Regions from separate parts of the Streptomyces sp. TLI_053 genome, predicted to be linked through region 2. Evidence: riboswitches for the same ligand, from Rfam matches in the RefSeq annotation. Region 2 holds a riboswitch; each other region holds the start of a gene.

Region 1 (10,102 bases), 4.7 Mb from region 2:
GGGCTGGACGCGCTGCTCGCCGACCGGCTGTCCTTCACCGGTGCGGCCGGTGCCCAGGTCGCCGAGGTCGTCCGCCAGGTCGAGGCCGTCGCGGCCGCGTACCCGGAGGCCGCCAAGTACGCGCCGGGCGACATCCTCTGACGGTTGTCCACCCCGGTCACCGGGCCCCGTCGCCGTTCGGGCGGCGGGGCCCTCGGCGTGTTCGGGGGTCCGGGCTTCCGCCGACGGGGTTCGGCCCTGTTCGGGGGTCCGCCGGCGGGGTCCAGCCCTGTTCGGGGGTCCGGGCTTCCGCCGACGGGGCTCAGCCCTGTTCCGGGGCCGAGTGGCCGGGGTCGAGCGGCGGGGCGTTGGTGCCGCAGGCGTAGCGGCAGTCCGGTTCGGCCACCGGGTGGTGGTCCTCCGGGGCCAGGACGTTGCCGTGGACGGTGGCCAGAGCCGTGAGCCCGCCCGCCACGAGCAGCCCGGCGCAGATCAGCATCGCGGTGCGGAAGGCGGAGTCGACCGCCGAGGGCACCTGGTAGGCGTCGCCGCTCAGACCCGCGAGCGAGGGCAGCGCGGCGACCGCCAGCAGACCGGCCGCCCGGGCCGCGGCGTTGTTGACCCCGCTCGCGATGCCCGCGTGCCGCACCTCGACCGCCGCCAGCACGGTCGCGGTCAGCGGTGCCACCAGCAGCACCATCCCGCTCCCCATCACCGCGACGGCGGGCAGTACGTCCGTCCAGTAGGAGGCGTCGGGCCCGATCCGCAGCATCAGCAGCACGCCCGCCGCGCACAGCAGCGGGCCGACGGTGAGCGGCAGCCGCGGGCCGATCCGCTTGCCCAGCCGCCCCGCCCGGGCGGAGAGCGCCAGCATGATCACGGTGATCGGCACCAGGGCGAGTCCGGAGACCAGCGGGGAGAAGCCGGAGACGATCTGCAGCTGCACGACCAGCAGGAAGAAGACCCCGCTGAACGCCGCGTACACGGCGAGGGTGACCAGGTTGACGGCGGTGAACAGCCGTGAGGAGAACAGTCCCAGCGGCAGCATCGGCTCCGGGGTGCGGCGCTCGACCAGGACGAAGGCGGCGCCGAGCAGGAGCCCGGCCGTGCCGGTGACCCAGACGGTGGCGGAGAGACCGCTCCCGGCGGCGGTCAGCGCATAGGTGATCGAGCCGAGCGCGAGGGCGGCCAGGACCGCGCCGAGCACGTCGAAGCGCCCGGTCGAGCTCTCGTCCCGGCTCTCCGGGACGTGCCGGGCCGCGACCGCGATCACCGTCGCGGCCAGCGGCAGGTTCAGCAGGAAGATCCAGCGCCAGCCCGGGCCGTCCACCAGCCAGCCGCCGAGGAACGGGCCCACCGCCGCCGACACCCCGCCGAGGCCGGACCAGAGGCCGACCGCCGCCGAGCGGTCGTCCGGACGGAACACCGCCTGGAGCATCGCCAGCGAGCCGGGGGTGAGCAGCGCCCCGCCGATGCCCTGCACGGCACGGGCCGCGATCAGCACCTCGATGGTCGGCGCGGCGGCGCAGGCGGCCGAGGCGACGGCGAACCAGACGACGCCCAGCAGGAAGATCCGGCGCCGCCCGTACCGGTCGCCGAGCGCGCCACCGAGCAGGATCAGGCCCGCCAGGGTGAGCAGATAGGCGTTCAGCGTCCATTGCAGGGCGTCGAGCCGGGCGTCGAGATCGGTGCCGATCCGGGGCAGTGCGACGTTCACGACGGTTCCGTCGAGCATCGCCATGCTGGAGCCGAGCACGGTCGCCAGAAGTACCCAGCGTCCCTGTGCGGTGCCCAACCGCAGGGTGCCGGCATCGGTGGTGGTCACGGCCCATGGTGGGGCTCGTGGGGCCGACGTGACAAGGGTCACCGGGGGTGTGTCGGAGATGTCCGTTCCGTGAGTGATCGTGTGCGCACTGATGACGACATCGGCGCAGGGTGGTGGATCACGTGCACTCGGTGAATGGATTGTGTGCTTACTGTGCATGCCTTTCATGCGGAGCGTCACGGTGTTCCGGACTTTGGTCCCGGGTTCCGGAGATCGACATTGCTTCACCCGAACGGATGGGTTTTAGTTCAGCGACCGCCCGGCGTCAGCCCGGGTGGCCACCGGGTGGAACGCCTAGTCCTGCCGCTGCCCGGTGGTTCGCAACGAACTCTGTACGGCAGGAGCGGGGGACCCACAGGTAAGTCGCCGGACCCGAATTGACGGTCCGGCTTGGGGTGAAGCCGCATTTCTCTGCGGCCGGGCAACTCCAGCCCGAACCCGACAGCTCACCTCGCAGGCGTCGGAGAGGACAGCTTCCATGCCCGCACAGGCTCGTCGTATCGCCATGCCCCGCGCCGTCCGCATCGGCATCGCCACCGCCGTCACCGGCGCCGCGTTCGCCCTCCCGCTGGTGACCACCGTCACCGCCCAGGCCCACGAGGCCCCGGCCGCCGGGCACACGCACCAGAGCAGCACCTGGACCGGCGCCGCCAGCGTCGACGCCGCCCCGGCCGCTGCCGAGAACGCCCCGGCCGCCCCGGCCGCTCCCGCCGCCGAGGCCGCTCCGGCCGACTACAAGGTCGTCGGTGGGGACACCCTGTCGAAGATCGCCGACGCGAAGAACGTCGAGGGTGGCTGGAAGGCGCTGTTCGAGCACAACCGCTCGGTCATCGGTGCCAACCCGAACCTCATCTTCCCGGGTCAGCAGCTCGCGCTCGGCACCAAGGCCGCCGAGGGCGCCAAGCCGGCCGCTCCGGCCGAGGCCGCCAAGCCGGCCGCCCCCGCCGCCAAGGCGCAGACCTCGCAGGACTCCGTGAAGCCGGCCAAGCCGACCGCTCCGGCCGAGAAGCCGGCCGCTCCGGCCGCCAAGCCCGCCGCCAAGCCGGCCGTTCAGGCCGTCGTCGCCCCGGTCGCGAAGCCGGCCGCTCCGGCCCCGGCCGCCGCCACCTCCGGCTTCTTCGCCCCGCTGGCCAACCCGAAGCTCGGCACCGCCTACGGTGTGGCCGGCTCGATGTGGGCCTCCGGCCACCACACCGGCGCCGACTTCGTCGCTGCCACCGGCACCCCGCTGCGCGCCGTCGCGGCCGGCACCGTGGTGAAGGCCGGCAACGGCGGCGCCTACGGCAACGAGGTCGAGATCAAGCTCGCCGACGGCAAGTACGCCGAGTACGCGCACCTGTCCTCGATCGGCGTCTCCATCGGTCAGACCGTCACCGCCGGCCAGCAGATCGGCCTCTCCGGTGCGACCGGCAACGTGACCGGCCCGCACCTGCACTTCGAGATCCGCACCGGTTCGGAGTACGGCTCGGACATCGACCCGATCGCCTACCTGCGGGCGCACGGCGTCGCGATCTGACCTTCGGTCGGATCATCTGCCACCGCCGGGTGCGGGGCGAAACGACCTCCCGGAATGGTCATGTCGGGTGACCGCTGGACCGGGTGGACGCCGCACCCGAGTGGATTGACGGGCGCGGGACACGCCCGTCCTGCCGGCCGGCCCGGCTCACGAGAACTCTCTCGTGGGCCGGGCCGGCCGTCGTTGTGGCGGGGCTCGAGGGTGGGGAGGAGCGGGGCGGGGCGAACCGATATCGGGTCAGTTCCGCTGTCGGGCGGGCTGGTTCGCGCTTCCGTTGGGTTCAGGACCGGTGGGTGGCCGGCTCCTGCTCGGCGGCGGACAGCAGTTGGTGCACCCGGTGGCCGAACTCGTCCGCGTCGCGGGCCGGTTCGATGAAGACCAGGCGGACGTCGCGGTGGCCGTGCGGGTGGTCCAGGCGGAGCACCAGGCCGTACCGGTCGAGCGCGAGCGGGCGGACCTCGGGGCGGTCGGCGAGCAGCGCCGGGTCGAGCAGCCGAGTGAGCACGGCGAGCGCGTCGGGGTGGTCGTCGGCCAGATGGGTGAGCAGTCCGGCTTCGTAGCGGGCCAGCGGGTCGGGGGCGGCCGCCGCGAGGTCGGCGCCGGTGATCGCGGTGGTGCCGTACGGGGTCGAGAGCACGGCGTGCGCGACGTCCAGGCGCAGGTGCACGCTGAGGCCGTCGTCGGCGAGGTGGGCGAGGTGGAGCCGGCCGGCCAGGGTGAGCCGCCCGCGCACCCGGTCGCGCACGGCCACCGGGGCGATGTCGGTGAGGTCGAGCACGACGGCGAGGCCGTCCTGCTCGCGGGCGGCGGCGGAGGTCACCGGGGAGTCGAGCGGCGCGCGCAGCCGGAGCCGGGAGCCGTGCACCGAGACGGGGGTGGAGAGTTCGTGCTGCTCGCCGCCGGCGCGGAGGACCACCGAGGAGGTGGCGGTCAGCAGGCTGCCGATGCGCTCGGCGGCGGTGGGCTCGGGAATCTCGGCATCGTGCTGCGGGTGCGGACTCATGGGATCGGGACCTCCGGCGGACGAGCTGACCTTGTAGTTAGGTGAGCCTAACCTAATCATTGGAGGGGGAGAGGGCAAGGTGTCGTCGGGGTGGGGCGGAACCGGCCATGCGCGAAGGGCCCCGACCCGGCTTGTGTGCCGGGATCGGGGCCCTTGCGGTGCGGGTGGTGCGCGCGGGTCAGGCGACGACCGCCTGGGCGTCGATCTCGACCAGCATCGGCTCCTGCGGGAGCTCGCAGAAGATCGTGGTCCGGCAGGGCTTCACGCCGCCCGGCGGGATGTTCTCCTCGATGAACTCGGCGTAGACCTCGTTCATCAGCGGGAAGTCGGCGCGCTTGGTGAGGTACACGCGGAACATCACCACGTCCTCGACGGTCGCGCCGCCCGCCTCGACGATCGCCTTGACGTTCTCCAGGGTGCGGCGGGTCTGTGCCTTCACGTCGCTGTGGTGGAGGTACTCGCCGGTGGCGGGGTCCTGCGGGCCCTGGCCGGACACCTGGAGGATCGGGCCCTTGCGGACGCCCTGGGAGAACATCCAGGCCGGGGCGGGGGCGCCGTCGGTACGGATCTCGGTCTTGTCGTTCTGGACGCTCATGCGTGCTCGCTTCCTCGGTGGGGTGGGTGGTGCTGTGGTGCTGTGGTGCGTGCTTCGGGGCTTTCGGGCCTTCGGGCCTTCGGGCTTGGTGCGTGGCGTGGCGTGGGGTGGTCGGGGATGCGGGGTGCGGGGTGCGGAGTGGTCAGTGGCGCGGGGGCTGGCCGCAGTCGGCGGAGATCGCCCGTGCGGTGGCGAGCAGTTGGGGCAGCAGCTCCAGCACCTGCTCGTAGGGGAGCACGACGTCCGGGACGGAGATCGAGGCGGCGGCGACCACTCGGCCGCTGGCGTCGCGGATCGGCGCGGCCACGCAGTTGATGAACGACTCGTGCTCGGCGTGGTCCTGCGCCCAGCCCTGGGCGGCGACCTTCTCCAGCTCGGCCAGCAGCGCCTCGGGTGTGGTGAGGGTGCGCGCGGTGTGCGGGGTGAAGTCGATGCCGGCCACCACCCGCCGCCGTTCGGGCGCGGGCAGGTCGGCGAGCAGCACCTTGGACACCGCGGCGCTGTGCAGCGCGGCCCGGAGGCCGATCCGCGAGTACATCCGCACCGGGTGCCGGGAGTCGTACTTGTCGATGTAGACCACCTCGCCACCCTCGTACGCGGCCAGGTGCACGGTCTGGCCGGTGCCGGCGTTGAGTTCGGCGAGGTACGGTGCGGCGATCCGGCGGACCCCGCGCTGTTCCAGAGCGAGCCCCGAGAGCGCGAACAGGCCGGCGCCCAGGTGGTAGCGGTATCCGGCGTCGCGGTAGACGAACCGTTCCTCCTCGAGGCTCTGCAGCAGTCGGAGCACGGTCGTCTTGTGCACACCGAGCACCTCGGCCAACTGGTCGAGGGAGCGCTCGCCCTCGCCGAGTTCGGCGAGGATGCGCAGGGCGCGGGTGACGGTCTGGCTCATGGCGCTCCAAGGGCCGGGGTGGCGGCCGGTCGAGGGTCGGGGGCACCGCCCCCCGGTACGACGGGCGCGGAGCGGTCGGTGGGGGAGGCGGACGCGGTGGTGCGGGAAGCGGTGGTGCGGGAGGCGGTCGGCGGGAGGGGCGGCGGGTCGTCGGGGGCGGCGTACGTGCTGGTGAGCGCTCCGGGGAGCACAGGGGACACGATGCCATCCGCCGACACCCGGGTGGCCGCCCAGGCCTCGGGTGAGGCGTCGAGCAGGGCGCCGACCACCGGGGCGGGCGGCAGTTCGGCCTGGTCCCCGTGGGTCGTCAGCGCGCAGGCGGCGCTCAGATGGCCCAGCCGCAGGCGGCGCCGCTGGTCGAGTCCACGAACGGTGCCGGCCAGGTAGCCGGCCGCGAAGGCGTCGCCCGCTCCGGTCGCCTCGACCACCTCGACCGTCAGGGCCGGTTCGGCGACGGTGGTGCCGTCGCGCCCGATCGCGGTGACCAGCCGGGCCTCGTCCTTGACCACGACGGTGGCCGGCGACGGGAAGAGGCGGCGCAGCGCGTGCGGGTCCCCGGTGCCGAAGGCGGCCTCGGCCTCGTCCGCGCCGAGCAGGAGCAGGTCGGCCGCGTCCAGCAGGGGCGGCAGCACCGAGAGGTCGCGGTCGCGCCAGAGCGCCGGACGCCAGTTGAGGTCGAAGCTGACCAGTCGGTCGGAGCGGCGCTCCGCCAGCAGCGTGCGGAGCAGCGCGAGGCAGTCGTCGGAGAGCGCGGCGGTGATGCCGGACAGGTGGAGCAGCCGGGCCCCGGCCAGCAGGCGGGCGGCGGCCGGGTCGTCCAGCAGTGCGGGGGAGAGGGCGGCCGCCGCCGAGCCGCGCCGGTGGTAGTGCAACCGGCTCCGCCCCGGGCCCAGGTCGTGGCGGTCGCCGGTGGTTCCGCCGACCTCCTTGAGGTAGACGCCGGTCGGGCGGTGCGGGTCGAGGGCGACGGCGGAGACGTCCACCCCGCGGGCGGTCAGTTCGCCGAGGAGGCGGCGGCCGAAGCCGTCGTTGCCGACCCGGCTGATCCAGGCGCTCGGCACGCCCAGGGCGGCCAGGGCACCGGCGACGTTGGACTCGGCGCCGCCGACGGCGAGCCGGAAGTTCTCCACGGACTCCAGCGGGCCCGCGCGGTCGGGGAGGAGCACGGCCATCGATTCGCCCACGCAGACGGCCAGGGGGGTGGGGGGCACGGGGGGCGGCGGGGGTGTCGGGGGTGTCGGGGAAGTGGTGGGCGCCGGGGGTGCGGTGGGTGCCGGTGCCCGGGGCGGTGCCGGCTCCGGCTCCGGCGCCGGGGCGGCCGGTGTGCGGGGCGGTTCGGCCGTCGGATCGCCGGGCGACGGGGTGGCCTCGCTCGCGGCGGCGTCCTGGCGTGGCATCTGCTGGGCTCCTCGGAGTACTGCGGCCTGCCGGGGTGGGGGTGCTGCGGCGAGCCTGGCTGACCCGCGTGCGGCGGGCGGCTGTCGTTGACCTTCGTCCGGCGCCGATGCTAGAACCGTGCTGCCAGCATGTGCAACCCTCATTGCGCATGTTGCAACATGGCAGATGGAGGAAGACGGTGTACCAGACCTTCGCGAGCAGTGGCGGCGACGGCAGCGGTAGCGGGAACGGCGGTAGCGGTGGTGACCGTCCCGGTGGTGGCGGTCTCGGCGTCGGCGGGCCCGGTGGCGGCGGTGGTGGTGGCGGTATCGATGCCGCTGCGGTGGCCGCGCTCGCCGAGGAGGCGCTCGACTGGCGGTTCAAGGCGCTGCCGCCGGCCGCCGACGGTCTGACCGTCCGCCAGTACCTGGCCACCGGACCCACCCTGGCGGACCTCGGCACCCCGCTGCTCACGCTCGACGGGCGCGCGCTCGACCACAACCTGCGCACCATGGCCCGCTGGTGCGCGGACGCCGGCGTGGCGCTCGCCCCGCACGGCAAGACCACCATGGCCCCCGCGCTCTGGCAGGCGCAGTTGGACGCGGGCAGCCACGGCATCACCCTCGCCAACCTGCCGCAGCTCCGGGTCGCCCGTGCCTTCGGTGTGCGGCGGCTGCTGCTCGCCAACTCCCTGCTCGACCCGGCGGGCCTGCGCTGGCTGGCGGGAGAGCTCGCCGCCGACGCCGACTTCGCCTTCGCCTGCTGGGTCGACTCGGTGCAGAGCGTCCGGCTGATGGACGAGGCACTGCGCGCGGCCGGTGCCGAGCGCGCCGTCGAGGTGCTGGTCGAGCTCGGTGGCCCCGGCGGGCGTACCGGCGCGCGCACCGTCGACGGGGCGGTGGAGATCGCGGATGCCGTCCGCCGTGCGCCGACCCTCCGGCTGGCCGGCATCGGCGGGTACGAGGGGGCACTGGCGCACGACGCGAGCGAGGGCGGGCTCGGCACGGTGCGCGGGTACCTTCGGTCGCTGGCCGAGCTGCACGGGCGGCTGGCCGGGCGGTACGCCGAGGGGTCCGCGCCGGTGGTCACCGCCGGCGGCAGCGCCTACTTCGACCTGGTGGCCGAGGAGTTGGGAGCGCTTCCGGAGGCCTTCGTGGTGCTGCGGTCGGGTGCGTACCTGGCGCACGACGACGGCTTCTACCGGGGGATCTCGCCGCTCGCCCGGGGAGCGGGGGATCCGGCCGCCGGTCGTGGCGGGGCGCTGCGCGGCGCACTGCACGGGTGGGCTCGAGTGGTGTCCCGGCCGGAGAAGCAGTTGGCGCTGCTGGACGCAGGCAAGCGCGACCTGCCGTTCGACGAGGGCCTGCCGGAACCGCATCTGGTCAGGGGCGGGGCGGAGTTGACGGGCACGGCCGCGCGGATCACCGCGCTCAACGACCAGCACGCGTTCCTCCGGGACGCGGGCGACCTCGCACCGGTCGGTGCCGTGCTGCGGCTCGGTATCTCGCACCCGTGCACCGCCTTCGACAAGTGGACGCTGATCCCGGTGCTGGACGACGCCTCGGCGGCCGAGCCGAAGGTGACCGGGCTGGTCAGGACGTTCTTCTGATGAGCGCCGCGGGTGGTGGGAACGTGCTGTTCCGTGGCGCCACGGTGGTGGACGGCACGGGGGCGGGACGATTCCGGGCGGACGTCCGGATCGCCGGCGGGGTGATCGTCGAGGTCGGGGCGCCGGGCGGTTCGGCGGCGCGGGGCGGTTCGGTTGCGTCGGGCGGGACCGTGGCGTCGGGGCGGTCGGGTGGTGGCGGTGGCGGTGGCGGTGCCGGTGCCGGTGCCGGTGCCAGTGGCGGTGCGGGTGGCGATGGCGGTGGCGGTGGCGGTGGCCGTGCGGGCCGGTCCGGTGGTGGTGCGGTGCGGACGATCGACGCGGACGGGCTGGTCCTGGCTCCCGGGTTCATCGACATGCACGCCCACTCCGACCTCGCCCTGCTCCGCGAACCGGAGCACCCGGCCAAGGTCACCCAGGGCGTGACCTGCGAGGTCCTCGGTCAGGACGGCCTCTCCTACGCGCCGGTCGACGACACGACGCTGCCCGCGCTCCGCCGCCAGATCGCCGGCTGGAACGGCGATCCGGACGACCTCGACTGGGACTGGCGCACCGTCGGCGGCTACCTGGACCGGCTGGACCGGACCGGCCCCGCCGTCAACGCCTGCTACCTGGTGCCGCACGGCTCGCTGCGCATGCTCGCCATGGGGTGGGACAACCGGGCTCCGAGCGCCGCCGAACTGGACCGGATGCGCGAGCTGTTGGCGCAGGGTCTGATCGAGGGTGCGGTCGGGATGTCGAGCGGTCTGACGTACACGCCGGGGATGTACGCCGGAACGGCCGAACTGGTCGAACTCTGCCGGGTCGTCGCGGGCTTCGGCGGCTTCCACGCCCCCCACCAACGCTCTTACGGGGCAGGTGCGTTGGAGGGCTACGCGGAGATGGTCGAGATCGCCCGACGGTCCGGCTGCCCGCTCCACCTCACCCACGCCACCATGAACTTCGGCGTCAACGAGGGCCGTGCCGGTGAGCTGCTGGCCCTGCTCGACCGGGCCCTGGACGACGGTGTGGACCTCTCCCTGGACAGCTACCCCTATCTGCCGGGATCCACCACCCTGGCCGCCCTGCTGCCCAGTTGGGCCACCGAGGGCGGACCGCAGGCCACCCTGGCGCGACTCGGCGACCCGGTCGCGCGCGAGCGGATCCGGTACGAGGTGGAGGAGAAGGGCAGCGACGGCTGCCACGGCGTGGTCACCGACTGGAGCACCATCCAGCTCTCCGGCGTCCGGGCCCCCGGACTCGCCGACTCGGTCGGCCGGACCGTCGCCGAACTCGCGGCGGAGCAGGGACGGAGCGGCACGGAGGTCTT
Region 2 (10,102 bases):
CTGGTCTGGCTGGTCGGCGCGGCGGCGGTCTGCCTGACCGTGCGCGGCACCAGCCAGCGGCCGGTGGCGCTGCTGATCCTGGCCGCGACCCCGCTGACGCTGGTGGAGTTCCCGCTGGTCTTCGGCGACGTGGTCGCCAGCAGGCCCGGCGCGATCGCCGTCCTGACCGCCCGCAACGTGCTGCTGCTGGTCGCGACCGTGCTGTCCTGCGTCCGGCTCTGGCGCTCGACCCGGCGCACCGACCGGGTGCCGGCCACCGTGGTGCTGCCCCGCGCCGAGCCGGTGCCGGCCGTCTCGTTCTCGGTGCGGCCGGGCATCGCGTACGAGCAGGACCTGCTGGACGGCATGGACCGGCCCGCGGCGCCGGCCGCGCCCGGCGAACGGCGCTGACCGGGACGACGCCGCGCCAGGGGCGGACGCGGCCCGGCGTCCGCCGGGGCGCCCCGTCCCGCCGGGGCCCGGAACTCAGCCCGCCAGGGCCCGGACCTCGGCCAGCCAGAGGCGGGTGAACCCGTCCAGCCCGAGGCCCAGCCGGTCCCGGAACAGCCCGTCCAGCCACGCCTCCCGGTCCGCGCCGGGGGCGGCCGCGCCGACGGCCCGGTAGAGCGCCACCAGGCGCTGCGGGCCGTACCGGCGGGCGATCAGGTCGCAGGCCAGCCAGGACTGCTCGTAGGCCTGTGCCAGGCCTTCCCCGCCGGCCGTGAGCGCGGCGTCCGCGGGCAGCGCGGCGGGCAGCCGTCCGGCCGTGACGTCCCGGGCCAGCTCCGGCGCGATCTGCCGGGCCGAGCGCCCGGAGTCGCGGTAGCCGGTCCAGTCGGCGACCCCCTCGGACAGCCAGAGCGGGGTCCAGGCCCGGGTGTCGGCCCGGGTCGCCACGTGCACCGCCTCGTGGGTCACCACCACCTGCCGGCCGAAGTCGCTCAGCCGCGCGAACACCCCGGGGTTGACCAGCACCCGGTCGGCCGGGGCGTGCAGGGGCGCGCCGGGCGCCGAGACGGTGACCGCGGCGAGGTCCGACCAGCCGGGCCGGTCGTCCGCCAGCAGCCGCGCGAACTGCTCCCCCGTGGCGGGCAGTTCGAGCAGCAGCCGACCCGCCCAGGCGCTGCCCCAGAGCGCCTCGACGGCGGACACCGCCCGGTCGCCGACGGCGGCCGCCGCAGCGCGCGCGGCCTGCCCCGCGCCGTCCGCGCCGTCCACGTCGTCCACCCCGAGCACCAGGCAGCGCGCCCCGGCGGCGGCCCCGACCGGGCCGAGGTCCCACAGCGGCGGCGGCCCCCCGGCGGCCTCCTCGCGTTCGATCCGCCGGCCGGCGGCGGTGCGCAGCAGCGTCAGCCGACGCGGGTGCACCACCGGCCGCTCGTCGTACCCGGTCACCGTGACGGTCAGTTCGGCGGTGGCGGTGGACCGCCCGGCCCGGTCCACCGGGCCGAGCAGCAGGTTCCGGTAGTCGGCGCGCAGCGGCAGCGGGGGCGGCCCCTCGCCCAGCGCCCGGGCCCGCCCGGCGAGCAGCGCCGAGACCTCGGCGTACTCGTCCGAGGCCGCCGAGGCGGGCCGCGCGGGGACGGCGCCGGGCAGCGACAGCTGGGCGAGGCCGCCGGCCGCGAGCAGCAGGGCGGTGCGCCGGGACGGGCCTCGGCCGCCGGCACGGTCCGGGCGGCTCAGAGCCGGATCACCCCCGAGACCGGCATGGCGTTGACGCTCTCGTAGCGCACCCGGGCACCCGGGTAGGGGGCGTGTACGATCACCCCGCCGCCGGCGTACATCCCGACGTGGTGCATGTCCCGGTAGAAGATCACCAGGTCTCCCGGCCGTGCTTCGGAGATGCCGACCCGCCGGCCGGCGTACGCCTGGGCCTGCGAGGTGCGCGGCAGGGTCACTCCCGCCTGCCGCCAGCTGTAGTACATCAGACCGGAGCAGTCGAACGCCTTGGGCCCGGTGGATCCGTAGACGTAGGGCGAGCCGATCATCCGCACCGCGGCGGCCAGCGCGGCGCCGCCGCGTTCGGAGGCGGGCGGGGTGGTGCCGAGGTCGAGCCGGTCGGTGCCGCGGGTGGCGCGCTGCTCGGCCTCGCGGGCGTCCTGGGCGGCGAGCCGGGCGCGTTCGGTGGCGCCGAGGCTGTTGAGCAGCCGCTGCGCCCTGGCGAGCCGCTGCTGGATCTGCTGCTTGCCGTCGGCCAGCGCCTTGCGGGTCTGTTCCAGCTCGGCGAGCTTCGCCGAGGCCTCGGCCCGACGCTGGTCGAGCACCCGCTGACGGCCCAGCACCTCGTGCAGGGTCTCGTTCTGCCGCTCGGCGGCCTGGTCGAGGGTGCGGGCCCGGGAGAGGTAGCCCTCCGGGTCGGTGGAGAGCATCAGCTGGACGGTCTGCGCCATGCCGCCGCCCCGGTACTCCGCGCCGGCCACGGTGGCGAGGTCGCCGCGCAGCTGGTTGAGCTCGTCCTGGGAGACGGCGATCTGCTGCTGGAGCGTGCCGGTCTCGTGCTGGAGCCGCTGCTGGGCCTCCTGGGCGGCGTTGAAGCGCTCCGAGGCCTGCTCGGCCTCGTCGTAGAGCTGCTCGACCTGGGCCTTGACGTCCTTGCGGTTCGCCGGGGCGTCGGGCGCGCCGGGAGCCGCCTGCGCGGTGCCGCCGGTCGCCACGCCCAGCGCGGTGGTGGCCGCCGCGGTGAGCACCAGCGCCCGGGCGAGCGTGTGAGCACCTGACAGCGGGGAACGGCGGTGCGCGGTCATTCGACGTCGGCTCCGATCCTGGGCCCGGACCCGCCGCCGCACCGGACCGGTCGGCTGTCGAAGCGGGCATCCGGTGGCAGACGTTAGCGAGTCAGGGCAACCGTTTCCAAACCCCTCCGAACCCGAATATTCGGTCACCGATCGGACATCAGACCGGTTCGCCCGCCGGGCCTTCCGGCGACCGGGCGACGACCGGGGGCAAAGCCGCAGGCCCGGCCTCCCCTCGGGGAGACCGGGCCTGCCGGGATTCTGCCGACCCGGGGGTCAGAGGCGCACGATGGTGTTGACCGGCATGTTGGACGCCGACTCGTAGCGGACCGACGCGCCCGGCTTCGGGGCGTGGATGACCTGGCCACCGCCGACGTAGATGCCGACGTGGTGGCGGTCGCCGTAGAAGATCACCAGATCGCCGGGCTGGGCCTGGGAGATGTCCGAGCCGATCCGGGTCCCGGCGTTGGCCTGCTCCTGCGAGGTGCGCGGCAGCGACACACCCGCCTGGGCGTACGCCCAGCCGGTGAGGCCGGAGCAGTCGAAGGAGTTCGGGCCGGTGGCGCCGTAGACGTACGGGGCGCCGAGCTTGCTCTCGGCGGCGGCGATCGCGGCGGCGGCGCGCGAGCCGTTGGCGGCCGGCGCGGCCGGCCTGGCGGGCGCCGAGGCGGCGGGAGCCGGGGAGCTCAGGTCGCTGCGGCTGGTGTCGCGGGTGGCGCGCTCGGCGTCCGCCTTGGCCTTGGCGACCTTGGCGGCCTCGGCCTTGGCGGCGTCCGCCTTGGCCTTGGCCTCGGCGGCGGCCTTCTCCTCGGCCGCGCGCAGGGCCTGGCGCTCCTGCTCGGTGAGCGTGTTGAGCAGCTGCTGGGCCTTCGCCAGCTTGCCCTGGACCTCGTCCTTGGAGGTCTTCAGCTGCTGGGTGGTGGACTCCAGCTCACCGAGCTTGGTCTGGGTCTCGGTGCGGTCCTGGTCGAGCCTGCGCTGCTGCTCCTGGAGCTCCTTCAGCGCGCCGGACTGGGTGGAGCCGGCCTGGTTGAGGGCGTCGGCCTGGCTGAGGAAGTTGTCCGGGCTGGCGGACAGCATCAGCTGGACGGTCTGCGATATGCCGCCGGTGCGGTACTGCTCGCCGGCGATCTCGGAGAGGCCGCCCTGGGCCTCCGTCACCACGGCCTGCTGGCGGGCCACCTTGTCCTGCAGCTCGGCGACCTGCTTCTGCAGCTCCTGCTGCTTGGCCTGGGCGCCGTTGTACTTCTCGGTCGCGACCTCGGCCTGCTCGTTGAGCTGGTCGACCTGCTCCTTGACCTGGTCCTTGGTCGGCGCGGGGTCGGCGTGGGCGCCGGACTGCGCGGAGAGGGCGACGGCAGCGGCGGCGAGACCGGTCATGATCGAGACCCGGGTGCGGCCGGCGGGCTTGGGACGACGATGGGACGCCACGAAGGCGGACTCCTTCTTCCTCATCCGCCTACCGGGTGAGCTGACGGGTTCGGGCGGAAGCGTGCCCTACGACGCCTCACCGTCCGCGCGAGCGGCCGACCTGGCGCCGATTCACCCCGGAGGAACGTGGTTCCCCGGCTCCGCTCCACAGCGGACCCCCGACTGCTGGGTCTGGTTCGGGCGGGCACCTGCGGCCCCGCCCGGCTGCTTCGCGAACTCGGCGGCGAACCCCACCGCCACCCAGGCTGGGTGATCGACTGTGCGAGGTTCGAAGCACGACCCTAGTAACAGATCCGTGATCCGTTCAAATCCTTGTCAGAAAAAAGCCAGAAGAATACCCAAGTTCCTTTGTGAATATGACCGAGTGTGATCACATCCCCACATCAGGCTGATCATTTCCACCTGGACGGCCTAATGCCCGACCCAAACCCCAACGCCACCCCCGGTCGGGGGTGGCGCTGATCACAGGGGCCGGAAACCGCCCCCGGGGGTGTCGTGGCGGAGCGTCAGACCCGGCGGATCGCGTTGATCGGCATGGCGTCGGCCTTCATCACCTTCACCACGTCACCGGTGTGCGGCGCGTGCACCACCATGCCGTTGCCGATGTACATACCGACGTGGCTGCGGTCGGCGCGGTAGATGATCAGGTCGCCCGGCTGCGCCTCGGCGAGGGACGGCACCCGGCTGCCGTAGTTGGCCTGCGCCTGCGAGGTGCGCGGCAGCGAGACGCCGGCCTTGGCGTAGGACCAGACCATCAGGCCGGAGCAGTCGAAGGTGTTCGGGCCGACGTCGCCCCAGCCGTACGGGGAACCCTGCTTGCTCATCGCGTTGGCGACGGCCGACCCCGCCATGCCACTGGCCTGGGGCAGGCTGGCCGGGTCGGTGCGCTCGCTGCCGCGCGAGGCGCGGTCGGACTGCTGCTGCGCCGCCTTGACGGCCGCGCGGTCGGCGGCGCTGAGCGAGTTCAGCAGCTCCTGCGCCTCGCGGAGCTTCTTGCCGACCTCGGTCTTGGACTGGTTCAGGTCCTTGGTGGTGCTGTCCAGCGAGGCCAGCACGGCGGCGGCCTCGGCCTTCTGCTGGTCGAGCCGGCGCTGCTGGTCCTGCAGCCCCTTGAGCGCCTCGGCCTGGCTGGAGCTGGCCTGCTGCACGCTGGAGGCCTTGTCCAGGTACCCGGACGGGTCGGAGGACAGCATCAGCTGGACGGACGGGTCGATGCCGCCGGTGCGGTACTGCTCGCCCGCCACCGCGGCCAGCCCCGACTGAAGCTGGGTCATCTGCTCCTGGCCGCGCGCGACCTGGTCCTGGAGCTGGTCCGCCTGCTTGCGCAGCTGGTCGGCCCGCTCCTTGGCGCCGTTGTACCGCTCGGTGGCCTGCTCGGCCTCCTCGTTCAGCTGGTCGATCTGCGCCTTGACGTCGTCCTTCTTCGGCGACGGGCTCGGCGCTGCGTGGGCGGCGACCTGGGCGGAGAGAGCGACCGCGGTCGCAGCGGCCGCGGTGAGCACGGAGACCCGCGCGCGGCTCGGCTGCTTGGGACGGCGGTGGGAGGCCAAGAGGACCGGCTCCTTCTTCCAATGGCCTCACCCGTTGGGGTGAGAATCCGGAAAATAGGTTTGACGCCAGACCCTAGTGAAGATCCACGTTTCGCGCCACTCCCACGATTGCGTGAACCTGCCGCCCGCACCCGGACTTCACGAAACCCGCACAAGACCGCAATCCCGGCGCTGACCAGCCGTCATTGCCGTCGGCCCGCACCGCGCGGGACCTACGGACGGGCCAGCCGGTTCAGCAGCAGCACCGAGGCGACGGGGCGCGCGCCGGCCTTCCGCACGCCGTCCGCGACCTCCTTGTCCGCCGACACCACCACCACCGGGCGGCCCTGCGGCTCCGCCCGGACCAGCCGGCGGATCAGCTCGTCCGCCGTCTCGCCGGTCCGGCTGAACCGCACCCGCACCCCGCGCGGCGGCGCCATGATCACCGGCACGTCGAGGTCCTGGCCGTCGAACACGCAGGTGACCTCCGCCTGGGTGCGCTGCGCCAGCATCGCCAGTCCGCCCAGCAGCCGGATCCGCTGCTGCTCCAGCGGCAGCGTCGGATAGCCCGTCTTGGTGACGTTGTAGCCGTCCACCACCAGATGGACCTGCGGGATCGCCAGCAGCTGGTCCAGCAGCGCCGGGTCGTCCTCGGCCAGCCCGCGCCGCGCCACGTCGTGCGGCGAGGCCGAACCCGGCACCACCGCCTCCACCAGGTCCGCCGGGCGGATCTGGGAGACCGGCAGCGCCAGCTCCCGCTGGAGGCCCTGGGCCGACTGGAGCACGGTGTCCAGCAGCAGCCGCAGCCGCATGTCCTCGACGCCGCGCCCCTCCCGGGCGGAGCGCCGGCCCTGCTCGGCGGAGTTCTCCAGCTCCGTGACCCGGTGCCGCAGCCGCCGCGCCTCGGTCTCCGCCGCGCCGCGCTCGGCCGCCGCCTGCGTCCTGACCGCCTCCAGCTCGGCGGCGACCTTCCGGGTCTCCGCCTGGGCCCGCCGGGTGTCGCTCTCCAGCGAACGCAGCCGCCGGCGCAGCGACTCGGCCTCCTTGCGGACGTCCTCCGACTCGGCCCGCTGCCGCTCCAGGTCGGACCGCGCCGCGGCCCGCAGCTCGGCCAGCTCCGCCTGCAGCTTCTCGACCAGCCGGGTCGCCTCGGCGACCGCGCCCTCGGTGCCGGCCCGCTCGGCCTCGTCGCCGGCCTCCGCGACCAGCCGGCTCCACCCGGCGGAGCGCACCAGATAGGCGGCCGCCGCCACGTCCATCGGGTCGGCGGCGCCCGGCACGGTGCCCGCTTCCAGGGCCCGGACCAGGTCCGGCTGACCCAGCCGCAGCCGCTCCGCTATCCGCACCCGGAAGGCCGGCTCCGCCTCCAGCGCCGCGGCCAGCGCGGTCGCCGCGTACTTGGCCCGGCGGGCGGGGGTGAACTTGGCGTACTGGCGCAGCGACTGGGGCAGTTCGCCGAGCGGCAGACCGCCGAGCGCGTCGGAGGCCAGACCGACCACCCGTCGGCGCACCCCCTCCGGGAGCGGCCGGTCCAGCGTCTCGGCGACCGGCCCCGACACCTCCGGCCCGTCCGGTCCCGCCGACGGGTCCGGGCCGCCCGCTCCGCCGTCCGCTGCCGCCGGCTCCTCACCGGCGCCGGACTCCTCGCCCGCGGGCGCCTCCGCCGGGGCCCCGGCGCCGGAGGGGGCGGCCACTGCCGCGTCCGGCGCCTGCGCGTCCACAGCGGGCTGCCGCCCCTGCGGCCCGGCGGGCTCCTTCGCTGCGTCCACCACGTCCTCGGCTCCGATCCTGGTCCAGCGGGGTACGGCCGCAGGCCGCCACCCCCGTCACACTCCGCGCGTTCTCTCTGTATTGTCCCGTGCGGCGGGCGGCCACGCCGCTCACCGCCCACCGCACGGACCGGGCGGTCAGCCCTGCCCGGGAGCGCCGTCCGCGCCGTCCGCGCCGGGACGGGCCACCAGCTCGACCTGGTCCACGGCGTTGCACCAGCGGCAGCGCACCGACTCCACGGTCTCGCTGAGCACCTGGGTCTCCTCGACCTTGGACTCGCCGGCCAGGTCGAAGTGCAGGAACTCGGTCACCCGGGCGGTCCGGGTCACGTCGAAGCGGGTCAGGTTTCCGCAGAGCGTGCAGCGCCAGCGCGTCTCGGCGGTCAGAGCGGGGACGGTCATCGGGGGTCCTCTCGGGTGGTCCCGGAACGGGCTCAGGCGCTCCCCCCGGAGCCCCGGCGTCGGCGGCGGGAGGCGGGAATGCCCGCCCCAAGCCTATTGCCTGGGGCAACCTTCCCGGCCACCGGCCGAGCACTCCCGGGCGGTAGCCCACCTGCCGTAACCACGCGGTGCCCGCCCGGAACCGGGGGGATGCTGGAGCCCATGGCGATCCCGGTCCCCCACCCCGGCGCGCACCGCGGCCGACCGGCCGCCGCCGCTCCGGCCGTCTGCTACGCGCTGATCGCGCTGAACACCGCGGTCTTCCTGCTCGGACCGGCCGCGGGGCTCAACCCCCTCTACGGCCGGGACCAGGTCCGGGTCTGCGCCGAGCAGCGCTACGAGCAGCGCTGGGGGGCCGTCCCCGCCGAGCTCCTGACCGGTCACCCGCTGACCGCGGACCAACTTGCCGAGGCCCCCGAGCCGGTGCCCGGCTGCCCGGCCTCGGCGACCCCCGGCAAGCACCCGGCGCTGTCCGTGCTCAGCGCGCTCTTCCTGCACGCCGGCTGGCTGCACCTGCTCGGCAACCTGCTCTTCCTCCACGTCTTCGGCCCCACCGTGGAGCGACGGCTCGGCCGCCCCCGGTTCCTCCTCTTCTATCTGGCGGCCGGCGCGCTGACCACCTACGGCTTCGCCCTGGCCGAGGCGCACTCGGCGGACTCGACCCGGGTGCTGATCGGCGCCTCGGGGGCGATCTCCGCCGTGCTCGGCTCCTACCTGCGCTTCCACCCGCACGCCCGGGTCACCACGCTCGTCCCGCTGCTGCTCTTCCTGCCGCTGCGGTTCCCGGCCTGGCTGGTCCTGGGCCTCTGGTTCGCGCTCCAGTGGTGGTCGGTGCACTCCGCCGGACCGGGGGTGGCGTACCTGGTGCACGTGATCGGCTTCGTGGCGGGCTTCCTCTACGCCTGCACCCTGGCCGAGCGCCGCACCCGCCCCCGCCGGACCCTCCGCCGCCCCACCCGCCCGGGCCGCCCCCGCCCCCGCGACGCCGTGACCGACGCCCGCTACCCTGGCGGCACCTCACAAAGGAGTACGCCACCGTGATCACCGCCATCGTCCTGATCAAGACCAGCGTCGACCGCATCCCGGAGATCGCCGAGGCGATCGCCGCCATCGAGGGCGTCAGCGAGGTCTACTCGGTGACCGGCGGCTACGACCTGGTCGCGATGGTGCGGGTGCGCCGGCACGACGACCTCGCCGAGGTGATCCCCGGCCGGCTGAACAAGGTCCCGGGCGTGGCGCACACCGAGACCCAGATCGCCTTCCGCACCTACTCCCAGCACGACCTGGAGGCCGCGTTCGCGATCGGCCTGGAGGAGTAGCGGCCGACCGCGGGCCCGCTCCCCGACGGGGCCTCAGCCCTCCCGGCGGGTGTCCGCGACGCAGCGGCCGCCCTCGTTCCGGTAGCTCCACGCCGCGCCGTCCGTGACCAGCTCGCGGACGGCGGTCAGGAACCGGTCCACGTGCTCGTCCGGGGTGCCGGCGCCGAAGCTCACCCGGATCGCGTTCAGGCTGCGCTCGCCCGGCAGTGAAGCCTCCGGCGCGCCGCACTCGGAGGGCGCGGCCTCCTCGTCGCCGAGCAGCGTGCGCACCAGCGGGTGGGCGCAGAACAGACCGTCCCGCACGCCGATGCCGTACTCGGCGGACAGCGCGGCCGAGAAGTGCGAGCTGTTCCAGCCCCGGACGACGAAGGACAGCACGCCCACCCGGTCGGCGTCGGCACCGAACAGGTTCAGCACCCTGACCTCGGGGATCTCCGCCAGACCGGCCTTCAGCCGGGCCACCAGCACCCGCTCGCGCGCCTCCAGCGCGTCGAACCCGGCCTCGGTGAGCGCCCGGCAGGCGGCCGCGATCGCGTACACGCCGATGACGTTCGGGGAGCCCGCCTCGTGCCGGGCCGGGCCGGTGTGCCACTGCACGGCCACCGAGCCGTCGGTCTCCCGGGCCACGGTACGGGTGGCGCCGCCGCCGGCCAGGTAGGGCTCGGCCTCGTCCAGCCAGTCGGCCCGGCCGGCCAGCACCCCGGCGCCGAACGGCGCGTACAGCTTGTGGCCGGAGAAGGCGATCCAGTCGACCCCCAGCTCGCGCACCGAGACCCGGTGGTGCGGGGCCAGCTGCGCGGCGTCCAGCACCACCCGGGCGCCGTACCGGTGGGCGGTCCGGGTCAGCTCGGCGACCGGCCAGAGCTCGCCGGTGACGTTCGAGGCACCGGTGACGCAGAGCA
Region 3 (10,102 bases), 1.4 Mb from region 2:
GTTCCCGCCCGGACGGCCCCTGGCCCCCACCCCCCCGGGGCCTCGCCGTCCCCACCGCCCTGTCGCTCCGTGCCCGCTCCGGACCCGTCCGGGCTCAGCGGGGCCAGCCGCGCAGTCCGGCGGTCAGTACGGTGATCATCCGCTCCTGGGTCTCCCCGAGGTCCTCGGCGAGCTGGAAGGCGCCAGCCGTCGACAGCGCCGCGAATCCGTGGGCCAGCGAGCGGAACGTGCGCGCCGCGTGGATCGCCTCGGAACCCTCCAGCCCGTACCCGCGGAGCACCGCGACGATCACCCCGACCAGCCGGGCGGCTGCGTTCGACAGGTCCTCGTCCGGCCGCGGGGCCTGCGGCAGCGCGGCGTACCGGTGCGGGCGCTCGGTGGCGTAGGCGTGGTAGGCCCGCAGGACGGCGGCGACCGCCTCGTCCCCGCTCCGGCCGAGCGCCGCCCCGGCGAGCCGGTCGGCCAGTTCCTCGGTGACCCGGACGGCGACCAGTCGGCGCAGTTCGGCCAGTCCGCCGCTGACGTGCTTGTAGAGCGAGGGGGTGGCGACCTTGGCGCGGGCGGCGACGGCGGCCAGGGTGAGGGCCTCGGGACCCTGCTCGTCGATGAGGGCGAGGGCGTGGTCGACGACCTGCTCGGGGGTGAGTCCGACTCGGGGCATCGGGGGTCTCCTGGTGGGCGCGGCGGGCGTGGTGGGCGTGGTGGATCGGTGGAGGGGGCGGCGCTGGACGGCGGCGGCCGGGCGGACGGCGCGTGCGGTCCCAGGCGATCGGGCGATCGAGCGATCGAGTGATCGAGCGGTCAGGCGAGCTCGGCGAGGAAGCCCAGCAGGGCGTCGGCGGTGGCCTCCGGGTGGTCGGCCATCGGGTAGTGCCCGGCACCCTCGACCATCACCTTGCGTGCCCCGAGCGCGGCGGCCTGCCGGTCGGCGACCAGCTCCGGGTCGCCGAAGTCGGGGTCCTCGGAACCCATCACCACCAGCGCCGGGCAGTGCACGGCCGAGGTCCAGCCGAGGGGCGAGGAGTCGCCGTGCACATAGCCCCGGGTGGCGGCCCGCCGGCCCGGGGTGCGCAGCGCGGAGACCAGCCCGGCCACGTACTCCTCGTGGTCGGCGGGCTTGGGGCCGGGGAAGGCGGCCCTGCGCAGGTAGAGCCCCCAGAACGCGGGCGAGCGCACCAGCAGCGCGCCCATCGCCCGGACCACCGTCCGCTGCAGGGCGGTGGGCGGCACGTTCTCGACGAAGGCGTCGATCAGGACGATCCCGGCGACCCGCTCCGGGGCGTCCCCGGCGGCTCCGACCACGCTGGCGCCGGTGTAGGAGTTGCCCGCCAGGACGGCCCGGTCGATGCCCAGGTGGTCCAGCAGGGCGAGCACGTCTCCGGCGATCGCGGCGGGGGAGTAGTCGTCCCAGTGGATCGAGGAGTCGCCGAAGCCGCGCAGGTCCATGGTGATCACCCGGCGGCCGGCGGCGGTCAGCAGCGGGCGCAGGTGCCGGTACGCGGCCCGGCTGTCGAGCATCCCCGGGAGCAGGACGACGGGGGTGCCGTCGCCGCGCCCGGTGTCGTCGAAGGCGATCCGGCCACCGGGGAGGTCGAGGTAGCGGGTGGCGGGGGCGATGGTGCCGTTCATGGGAGCCTCCTCGGGCGGTCGTCGGCGAGTGCCGATAGCCATAAAGCTAAGGCTAATAGCCTTAGCCGTCAAGCCCTCCCGAGCGGCGGTCCGCGCCCGGGCCGGTCAGACTCCCTCCACCTTGAACGGGTCGTGCTCGGTCAGCAGCTTGTCCAGCCGGGCCTGGTCGACCCTGGTGACGAGATCGGTGGTCTCCTGCCGGTCCCGGACCACCTTGGCCAGGGTGAACGCCGAGGTGACCGTCCAGAGCAGGCCGACGGCGAGGAAGGCCCTGGTCCACGGCTCGACCGGCAGGTAGGCGATCCCGGCGCCGAGGGCGGTGCCGGAGAGGGCGAAGGACAGGACGGCCTGGATGTAGTAGGCGGCCGTGGTGCGTGACTGCATCGGTGCGCTCATGGCGCCCAGAATGGCCGCGCGGCTCCGGTCGCACATGAGTAGTCGTACTCAGATGGGAGCCCGTTCGTTGACGTCCTCTCACGTTCGGTAGTGTCAGGTGTCATCAAACGTCACAAATCGCCCATCGGACCGCGCAGCGTCCGATCCGTGTCCGGTCGTCATCAACGGATGGCTTGGAATCGGGGGGCTCTCGGATTAACGTTTGATAACGCAGCGCGGACCGCAACGCCGTACCCAGACGGCACCGTGCGCCGTCGCCTAATCCCGCCGGCCGGCCTCCGGGCAGGCCATGGGAGCCGGGGAACCATGTTCCTTGGGGTGAATCGGCAGGGTCGGGGCATCGCCCGGACCCAGCCGTAGGAGACCTTCCTGCTCCGAACCCGTCAGCTAACCCGGTAGGCGCGAAGGAAGGAAAGGAGCGCGCCTCCGTGGCGTCGACGCACACCCAGGCACACCCGTCCGGGTCCTCCACCGGCACCCAGCTGCTCGACCACCCCGGCCCGTTCGCCGGCCACGGTCCCTTCGGCGGCTCCGCCGACGAGAGCGCCCCGCCGGCCGCCGACACCAGCCGGCACCGGATGCCCCGTCAGACCCGCGGCACCGCGCCGCTGCTCGGCGTCACCGCCGTCGCCGCCACCCTGGGCGCGACCGGCTTCGCCTCCGCCACCCCGGCCGCCGCGCCCGCCGTGGAGACCCCCGACGAGACCCCGGTCGCGCTGTCCGCCGACCCCGGCCTCGCGCTCGCCGCCCGGATCCAGCAGCAGGCCGACAGCCAGCGCACCGCCGCCGAGGAGACCGCCCGGGTCCAGGCCGCCCAGGAGGCCGAGGCCAAGCGCGCCGCCCAGGTCGCCCAGCAGGAGCAGGCCCGGCGCACCGCCGAGGAGGCCGAGAAGGCCAAGCTCGCCGCCATCAAGCTGCCGGTCCGCGACTACCGGCTCTCCGCCCACTACGGCCAGAGCGCGCGCTACTGGGCGCACCTGCACACCGGCCTCGACTTCGCCGCCGACCAGGGCGAACCCGTCTACGCGGTCGGCCAGGGCACCATCACCTCGGCCGGCTGGGCCGGCGCCTACGGCTACCGGATCGTCGAGACCCTGCCCGACGGCACCGAGATCTGGTACTGCCACCTCTCCTCGATCATCAAGGGCTCCGGCAAGGTCCTCCCCGGCCAGCAGATCGGCAAGGTCGGCGCCACCGGCAACGTCACCGGCGCCCACCTGCACGTCGAGGTCCGCCCCGGTGGCGGAGCCCCGGTCGACCCGGAGACCTGGTTCGAGCAGCGCGGCGTCACCCCCTGACGCCGTCTTCCTGACCCGGCTCCCCCGAGCACGACGAGGGGCCCCGGCCGCACGGCGGCTCCAGGGGCCCCTCGCCGTGTTCCGCGCCTACTCCGGCGCCCGCTCGTCGCCGTCCGTGTCCGCGTCCGGGGCCGCGTACCCGTCGCCGTCCGTGTCCGCGTAGCCGTCCGCCGGTTCGTCGCCGTCCGTCTCCGTGAACCCGTCGCCGTCCGCCCGCTCCTCCGCCCAGGCCGCGTCCAGCCCGGCCAGATAGGCGTCGATCTCCGCCGGCCCCGGCTCCGGCGCCAGCTCCGGGAACTCCGCCACCAGCAGCTCCGGCAGCCCCGGCACCGTCCAGGTCCCGGCCAGCTCCAGCGCCGCCAGCGCCGCGGCCTCCTCGAACGCCCCGAAGTCCCCGGCCAGCTCCTCCGGCATCGGCCGGCCCAGGGCCGTCAGCTCGGCCAGGTTCCGGTAGCTGCGCCGCATCAGCCCCTGTTCCAGCAGCCGCCGCGCGCCGTCCGTGGCCATCCCGACCGCCAGCGTCCGGCCGCCGGCCTCCCAGCCCCCGTCGTCCACCGGGTCCAGCACGCCGTCCGCCTCCAGCGCCGCGAACGACGCCAGCCGCTCCTCCTCCGGCAGCTCCCGGAACCCCTCCAGCCAGGCCCGCACCGCCTCCCCGTCGGCGGTGTCCACCCCGGCCGCGCGCAGCAGCAGCGTGTACAGCCGGGGCCAGGTCACCAGGTCGGCCCGGCGCAGCAGTCCGGCCGCCACCTCGCCCTGCCACTCGGCCTCCGCGTGCAGCCGCTCCTGCCGCTTGGCGTTCAGCCGCTTCGCCGCCCGCCGGTGGTCGATCAGCAGCCGCACCGCCGCGCCGTACGCCAGCGGGTCCTGCCCCGGCTCCGGCTGGACGTACAGGTACAGGCGCTCGTACAACAGGTGCTCCACCGCGGCGGAGGTGAGTTCGGGCCAGCCGTCGTGCATCCTGCCCTCGCCCAGCTCCAGCAGCGCCAGCACCGCTCGCAGCGGGCTCTCGGCGACCGGCTCGCGGCCCTCCGCCTCCGCCCAGGCGAGCAGCTCGGCGGCCTTGGTGCGCGGGGCGAGCCGCAGGTCTTCGTCTTCCATAACCACGAACCGTAACCGCTGGTCGCGGGTAGGGTCGGGAGCCATGGTCCCCGTTCGACTCACCGGTGCCCGGCTTGCCGTGCGCGAGTTCCACCACACCCCCGAGGACGTGGCCGCGCTGCACGCCGTGTTCGGCGACCCGGAGGCCACCCGCTACCTCCCGTTCGCCCCGCGCGACCTCGAGACCTGCGCCGACCAGGTCGCCCAGTTCGTCGAGGAGGCCGAGAAGGACCACCGGGAGGTCTACCGGCTCGCCGTCACCCGCCTTTCCGACGCCGACGACCCGGCCCGCGCCGTCCCGATCGGCAACGCCGCGCTCGGTCTCGTCCCGTTCGGGGCCGCCACCATCGGCTACGCGCTGCGCCGCGACGTCTGGGGTTCCGGCTACGCGGGCGAGCTGGTCGCCCTGCTGCGCGACTTCGCCTTCGGCCCGCTCGGCGTGCACCGGCTGGAGGCCCGGGTGGACGTCGACAACGCCGCCTCGATCCGGGTGCTGGAGCGGGCCGGCTTCCGGCTGGAGGGGCGGGTCCGGCACGACTACCGGGGCCCGGGCGGCTGGCGGGACGCCCGGCAGTACGCCCTGCTCGCCGACGACCCGCCGGCCGGGAGCGCCGGGCAGGGGGGATAACCCCACCCCCGGTTCGCCGGGGAGCCGGATGTCCGGCGGGCGCGGGTTTTGACAGGCTTCAGAGGTCGGCGGGAGACGCCCGACGAGCCCGAACCGCGACCGACCCGAGGGACCGTGACCCGGCCATGAGCACCCACACCATGCAGCGCAGCGAGTACGACGCGTACGACGGCGACACCGGGCACGGCGGCGCTCACCGCACCGAGGAGCCGCCGTACGCCTGGCGGGCCCCGTTCAGCTCCTACTTCTACCGGGAGGTCGGCTACACGCTGACCGGTCTGCCGGTGGCGATCGTCGGCTTCGTCACCGCCGTGACGCTGTTCTGCCTGGGCCTCGGCACCTTCGTGACGGTGCTCGGCCTGCCGGTCCTGGCCGGTCTGACCACCGCGGCCCGGGGCTTCGGGCGGCTGGAGCGGGCCCGGGTCCGCGGCCTGCTGGCCCTGGACGTCCCCGGCCCGAAGCCGGTGCGGGCGGTCCGGCCCGGCGCCTGGGGCGCGATCACCGCCCGGCTGGCGGACGGGGCCGGCTGGAAGGCCGTGCTGTACCAGGTGGTGATGTTCCCGTGGGCGATCCTCAGCATGGTGCTGTCGCTGGTCTTCCTCTGTGTCGGCTGGACGCTCGCGTTGTACCCCGCCTACCACTGGGTGTTCGCGCGCTGGACGGACTGGCCCGGTTACCGGCTCTACGACTTCACCACCGAGTCCGGCCACTACGAGTACTACATCCAGTCGCCGCTGCAGATCGCGGGCGTGAGCTTGATCGGCCTGCTGTTCGTCCTCGTCACCCCCCAGCTGGTGCGCGGCCTGACCAACGTCAACCGCCTCGCCGCCCGCGGCCTGCTCGGCCGCTGAACCGCTCCCGCGTCTCGGAGCACCGTTCCTGATCAGGCCCGAAGTGGATGCCGGGCGAAGTCGTTCCAGGTGCTTCTGCTGCCCCATCGCTCGCACGGAGCGAGGGGGCAGCTCTGGAAGCGGGGAGTGGGAAGTCGACCTCGCCGACTTCCCGCTCCGGGGCCGGTCGCCACCGCAGCAAGGGGGCACCGGCGCCCCCGAGCGACTTCCTGTGCCACACCTCCCCGGTCGGCCTGCCGATCCCCGGCCGGCCGTCTGCGGATGCGGCCCCCGGCGGGCCGTGTTCGGATGGCCGCGATGGCCGACCGAACCTCCCCCGCCCCGGCCGCCGCCCTGGTGACCTCCCGTCCGCTGGACGAGTACTGCGGCCTCTTCGGCCTCACCCGGGCCGCGCTCGCCGGCCTCCGGGGCCCGCTGCTCGACTGCCCCGGCGGCGCCGCCGCCCTGGCCGCCGAGGCCCGCACGCTCGGCTGCCGGGTCATCGCCACCGACCCGGTGTACGCCCGGCCCGCCGACGAGATCGCCGCCCGCGCGCTGGCCGCCCGGGCGGCCATGGCCGCCGCGATGGACGCCCGTCCCGAGCTCTACCCGCCCCGCCGCCACCGCCCGCCCGAGCGCTACCTGCGCAGCTGGGACCGGGCCCGGCGGCTGTTCGCGGCCGACCGCGCGGCCCACCCCGGGCAGTACGTCGCCGCCGCGCTGCCCCGGCTCCCGTTCGCGGACGGCACCTTCGCCCTCACCCTCAGCGGCTACCTGGTCTTCGCCTACCCCGCGCTCTTCGGGCCCGAGCGGCAGCTGGCCGCGCTGACCGAGCTGGTCCGGGTCACCGCGCCCGCCGGCGAGGTCCGGGTCCATCCGCTGTTCGACGGCACGGGCCGCCGGACCGGCCACCTCGACACCGTCCGGCACCTGCTCGGCGAGCGCCGGATCGCCAGCGAGATCCGGATCCTCCCGCCGGCCACCGAAGGCGCCCGCCCGCGCCGGATGCTCGTGCTGCGCCGGGCCGGCCGGTCGGTCCAGCATTAAGTAATGGTTGAAAAGGCTTTTCAGTCCTATACTCGGAGCCCGTGACCGAGATCCTGATCATGCCGGCCGCGGCCACGGACGCCGACCGGCTCACCGCCCTGATCCAGCACTGCTCCGCCTACCGGGGGGCGTACGCGCCGATGATCGCCGGGTACCGGGTGACGCCCGAGTACCTCGCCCGGCACGAGGTCCACCTCGCCGTGCGCGCCACCGACGACCACCTGCTCGGCTTCTACGCGCTGGTCACCGAGCCGGCGGACCTCGACCTGATGTTCGTCGCCGACGAGGCGCAGGGCCTGGGCATCGGTCGCCTGCTGATCACCCACATGCTCGACCGGGCCCGCGCCCTCGGTCTCACCGGCGGCGTCAAGGTCGTCTCGCACCCGCCCGCCGAGGCCTTCTACCTGCGGATGGGCGCCGAGCGGGTCGGTACCTTCCCGGCCCGGCCCCCGATCGGATGGGACCGGCCCGAACTCCGCTTCGCGCTCTGAGACCCGGCCCCGTCGGCCGGGGCTCGTCAGCCCCGGGGCTCCGAGGCGGCTGCGGCAGGAGCGGCCGCGGCAGGGGCGTCCGCCCCGACTGCCCCGACCGCCCCGACCGCCCCGTCCGCCGCGGCCCCGTCCGCGGTCGGCCCGCCCTGCTGCTGCGGCAGGAACACCACCGGCTCCAGCCGGGAGAGGATCTTCTCGGCCAGCCAGCTGCGGTCCGAGCCGTACGGGATCCCGTCCGGCGCCATCAGCCGGCCCGCCACCGCCTCCCGCAGCCGCGGGGTCTCCTCGGCCGGCAGCCGGGACAGCAGCCCGCGCGCCGCCAGCAGCGCGTGGTACTGCTCGAAGCCGGACCGCGGGTGCTCGATCGCTTCCAGCACGCTCGGCAGGTCGCCCAGCGCAGGATCGCCCTGCATCAGCGCCAGCGCCTGGACCCGCCGCCCCTCCGAGCCGTCCGCGAACAGGTCCCGTACCTGCGCGGCCGTCAGCGCCGACCGCCGGGCGGTCGACCGGACCTCGGCCACCACCCCTTCCGGCCCGCCCGCGGGGTCGGTCGGCAGCATCGACCCGGGCAGGTCGTCGGGCTTGCCGGTACTGGTGCCCACCAGGCCCAGGTGCTGCATCGCCCGCATCCGCAGGTCGTCCGCGCCGACCCGGTCGCCCTTGCGGTCCCGGTCCTGCCCGGCCAGGAAGAGGTCCAGCGCCCGGTCCGCGTCCGAGAGCACCCGGGGCAGCGCCAGCCGGGTCAGCAGCCAGCCGGCCAGGAAGCCGAGCAGCACGAAGTAGAGGACGAGCGCGGCGGCGAACGGCGAGGCGTCCGCGCCCCCGCCCAGGACCGGAGCGAGGGTCGAGCCGAGCTGGTCGAGCCGTTCGCCGATCGAGCCGAGCTGGGTCAGGCCCACGCCCAGCAGCACCTTGGTGAGCCAGTCCGAGACCTGTTCGAGGTTGGTGTTGGGCGCGTAGGAGCCGTGCGGTTCGGCGCCCGCCGCGCCGGCGCGCACCCGGGGCACCCCGAACAGGAACCCCAGTGCCCCGCCGACCAGGGTCGCCGCGCAGGCCACCACCAGTCCGCCGCCCAGGGCCTGCCACGGATGCGGCCGCCCCAGCGAGAACAGTGCCAGCCCCAGCAGGCCCACGCCCGGGAGCGCTCCCGCCGCGGCCCGTCGAGCCGTCCGCACCGCCGCCGTACCGCCGGTCCGCCGTGTCGCCATCCGCCCGCACCCCCAGTGCCCGCAACCCCGCCCCTGCGGAGCGCGCGCCGACTCTAGGCGCCGGCTCCCTGCCGGGGCCAGCCGACTCCTAGCGGGGATGCCCGCCGGACGGTCGCGGAAACCCGGGCCGGGAACGCGGACGGCCCGCAGGCTGCTCCTCGGTGCCCGACCCGCGAGGGGCCTGGTGCCGAGGCACCGTGGATGTACCGGTGAGCCTGCGGGCCGGGTGACTGCTGGGAATTTCGCCTGCCGGGGACCGTGGGTCCCACCCTGCACAGGCAAGGGCGGCTCTAGCGAGCAGCCACCTCACACATCCTGATGGAACTCAACTCAGGATCACCTCCTTTCAGTGTGCCGCCACTCTAGGCAGCGCCCCGGAGGGAGGGCAACGGATTTATCGCCGCCGGATCAGGCGGCCTGCACCTTGTCCTTGAACAGCGAGTAGTCGATCACCTGGTCGGCCGGCGGGGCCTGGACGGTCAGCGCCTTGTCGATGTCGGTGAAGTCCATCTGACCGCCGCCCTTGCCGCTCTTCTCGATCCGCAGCGGGTACGGCTTGCCCTCGGTGGCGACGTGGAGGGTGACCTCGCCGCCGGAGCTGTTCTGCGACTTGACGCTGAAGGTCTTCGCACCGTTGACGGTGCCGGCCGAGCCCTTGGTGATGTTGGTGGCCTTGCTGTCGTCGCCGGCGCCGAAGGTCTTGGTGAGCTCCTTCAGGTTGCAGGCGGTGGTGAGCTCCTTCATCTCCGGGTCGTTCTGCGCGCCGCCGATCCAGCGGCCCTTGAGGAGCTCGACGGCCTGCGGGTTCTTCCCCTCGGTGGCGCTGGTCAGGAACGCCGTGTCGGGCTTCAGCCAGACCTGCTTGCCGTCGCCGAGGAGCTCGAACTTGCCCGCCCCCGGCAGGCTCAGGGTGCCCTTGCACTGGCCCTTGGTGTCCACCGCCAGGTCGACGGAGATCTGCTCGGCGTCCTTGTTGACGGTGCCCACGACCTTGACCGAGCCGGCGCCGGCCAGGGCGTCCTTGGCCTGCTTCTGGATCTCCTCGGCGGTGAGCTTCTCGGTGTCCAGCCCGGGCGCGGCGGCGGTCCTGCCGGCAGCGGCGCCGTCGGCGGCGGGCTTGTCGTTGTCGCCGCAGGCGGTCGCCCCGGCCACGAGCAGCAGGCCGATCGCGGTGGTGCTGGCAAGGCGCTTCGACAGCATGAGTGTGTGTCCTAACTCGGCGCGACGGTCCGCGCCCACTTGAATCGTCTTTCCGCTCAGTATGATCGTCGGCCCCGACGGGCCGATCTTGTCCCGGGCGCTGTTACCGCCCCGTGGCAGGACCGTGGCGCGGACCGGACGCCCGCCCTCCGGACCGGGCCGCCGCCGGGCCGCCCGTGCGCCCGGGCGGCGGAACGCACCTGTGCCGGGGAACGACGAAGGCCCGGAGGACGAGTCCTCCGGGCCTTCGGTGCTACTGAGTAGCGGGGACAGG

The links. Region 2 has a riboswitch for cyclic di-AMP ahead of BLU95_RS27520 (C40 family peptidase). Riboswitches for the same ligand answer to the same signal wherever they lie in the genome.
Region 1: it holds a riboswitch for cyclic di-AMP, as region 2 does, so the genes downstream of both, BLU95_RS07625 (M23 family metallopeptidase) here and BLU95_RS27520 (C40 family peptidase) in region 2, are expected to answer to the same signal.
Region 3: it holds a riboswitch for cyclic di-AMP, as region 2 does, so the genes downstream of both, BLU95_RS21240 (M23 family metallopeptidase) here and BLU95_RS27520 (C40 family peptidase) in region 2, are expected to answer to the same signal.

What each region holds. Positions count from the first base shown of each region.
Region 1 covers NZ_LT629775.1:1,949,727-1,959,828, reverse strand. The annotation lists gene purB (adenylosuccinate lyase) at 1-141, shown strand, start outside; gene BLU95_RS07630 (MFS transporter) at 302-1,804, opposite strand; cyclic di-AMP (ydaO/yuaA leader) riboswitch at 2,114-2,279, shown strand; gene BLU95_RS07625 (M23 family metallopeptidase) at 2,283-3,320, shown strand; gene BLU95_RS07620 (DUF2470 domain-containing protein) at 3,601-4,323, opposite strand; gene BLU95_RS07615 (RidA family protein) at 4,502-4,918, opposite strand; gene BLU95_RS07610 (IclR family transcriptional regulator) at 5,061-5,810, opposite strand; gene BLU95_RS07605 (sugar kinase) at 5,807-7,021, opposite strand; gene BLU95_RS07600 (type III PLP-dependent enzyme domain-containing protein) at 7,387-8,796, shown strand; gene BLU95_RS07595 (N-acyl-D-amino-acid deacylase family protein) at 8,796-10,102, shown strand, end outside.
Region 2 covers NZ_LT629775.1:6,625,921-6,636,022, reverse strand. The annotation lists gene BLU95_RS27535 (glycosyltransferase 87 family protein) at 1-390, shown strand, start outside; gene BLU95_RS27530 (hypothetical protein) at 466-1,422, opposite strand; gene BLU95_RS27525 (C40 family peptidase) at 1,659-2,723, opposite strand; gene BLU95_RS27520 (C40 family peptidase) at 2,988-4,142, opposite strand; cyclic di-AMP (ydaO/yuaA leader) riboswitch at 4,153-4,305, opposite strand; gene BLU95_RS27515 (C40 family peptidase) at 4,649-5,692, opposite strand; gene BLU95_RS27510 (NYN domain-containing protein) at 5,905-7,443, opposite strand; gene BLU95_RS27505 (hypothetical protein) at 7,579-7,842, opposite strand; gene BLU95_RS27500 (rhomboid family intramembrane serine protease) at 8,044-8,922, shown strand; gene BLU95_RS27495 (Lrp/AsnC ligand binding domain-containing protein) at 8,919-9,200, shown strand; gene BLU95_RS27490 (aminotransferase class V-fold PLP-dependent enzyme) at 9,234-10,102, opposite strand, start outside.
Region 3 covers NZ_LT629775.1:5,231,985-5,242,086, forward strand. The annotation lists gene BLU95_RS21225 (TetR/AcrR family transcriptional regulator) at 95-661, opposite strand; gene BLU95_RS21230 (alpha/beta fold hydrolase) at 802-1,629, opposite strand; gene BLU95_RS21235 (YiaA/YiaB family inner membrane protein) at 1,735-2,025, opposite strand; cyclic di-AMP (ydaO/yuaA leader) riboswitch at 2,271-2,441, shown strand; gene BLU95_RS21240 (M23 family metallopeptidase) at 2,454-3,323, shown strand; gene BLU95_RS21245 (hypothetical protein) at 3,411-4,424, opposite strand; gene BLU95_RS21250 (GNAT family N-acetyltransferase) at 4,468-5,052, shown strand; gene BLU95_RS21255 (sensor domain-containing protein) at 5,178-5,903, shown strand; gene BLU95_RS21260 (hypothetical protein) at 6,201-6,929, shown strand; gene BLU95_RS21265 (GNAT family N-acetyltransferase) at 6,971-7,420, shown strand; gene BLU95_RS21270 (hypothetical protein) at 7,447-8,628, opposite strand; gene BLU95_RS21275 (hypothetical protein) at 9,037-9,828, opposite strand; tRNA gene BLU95_RS21280 (tRNA-Met) at 10,090-10,102, opposite strand, start outside.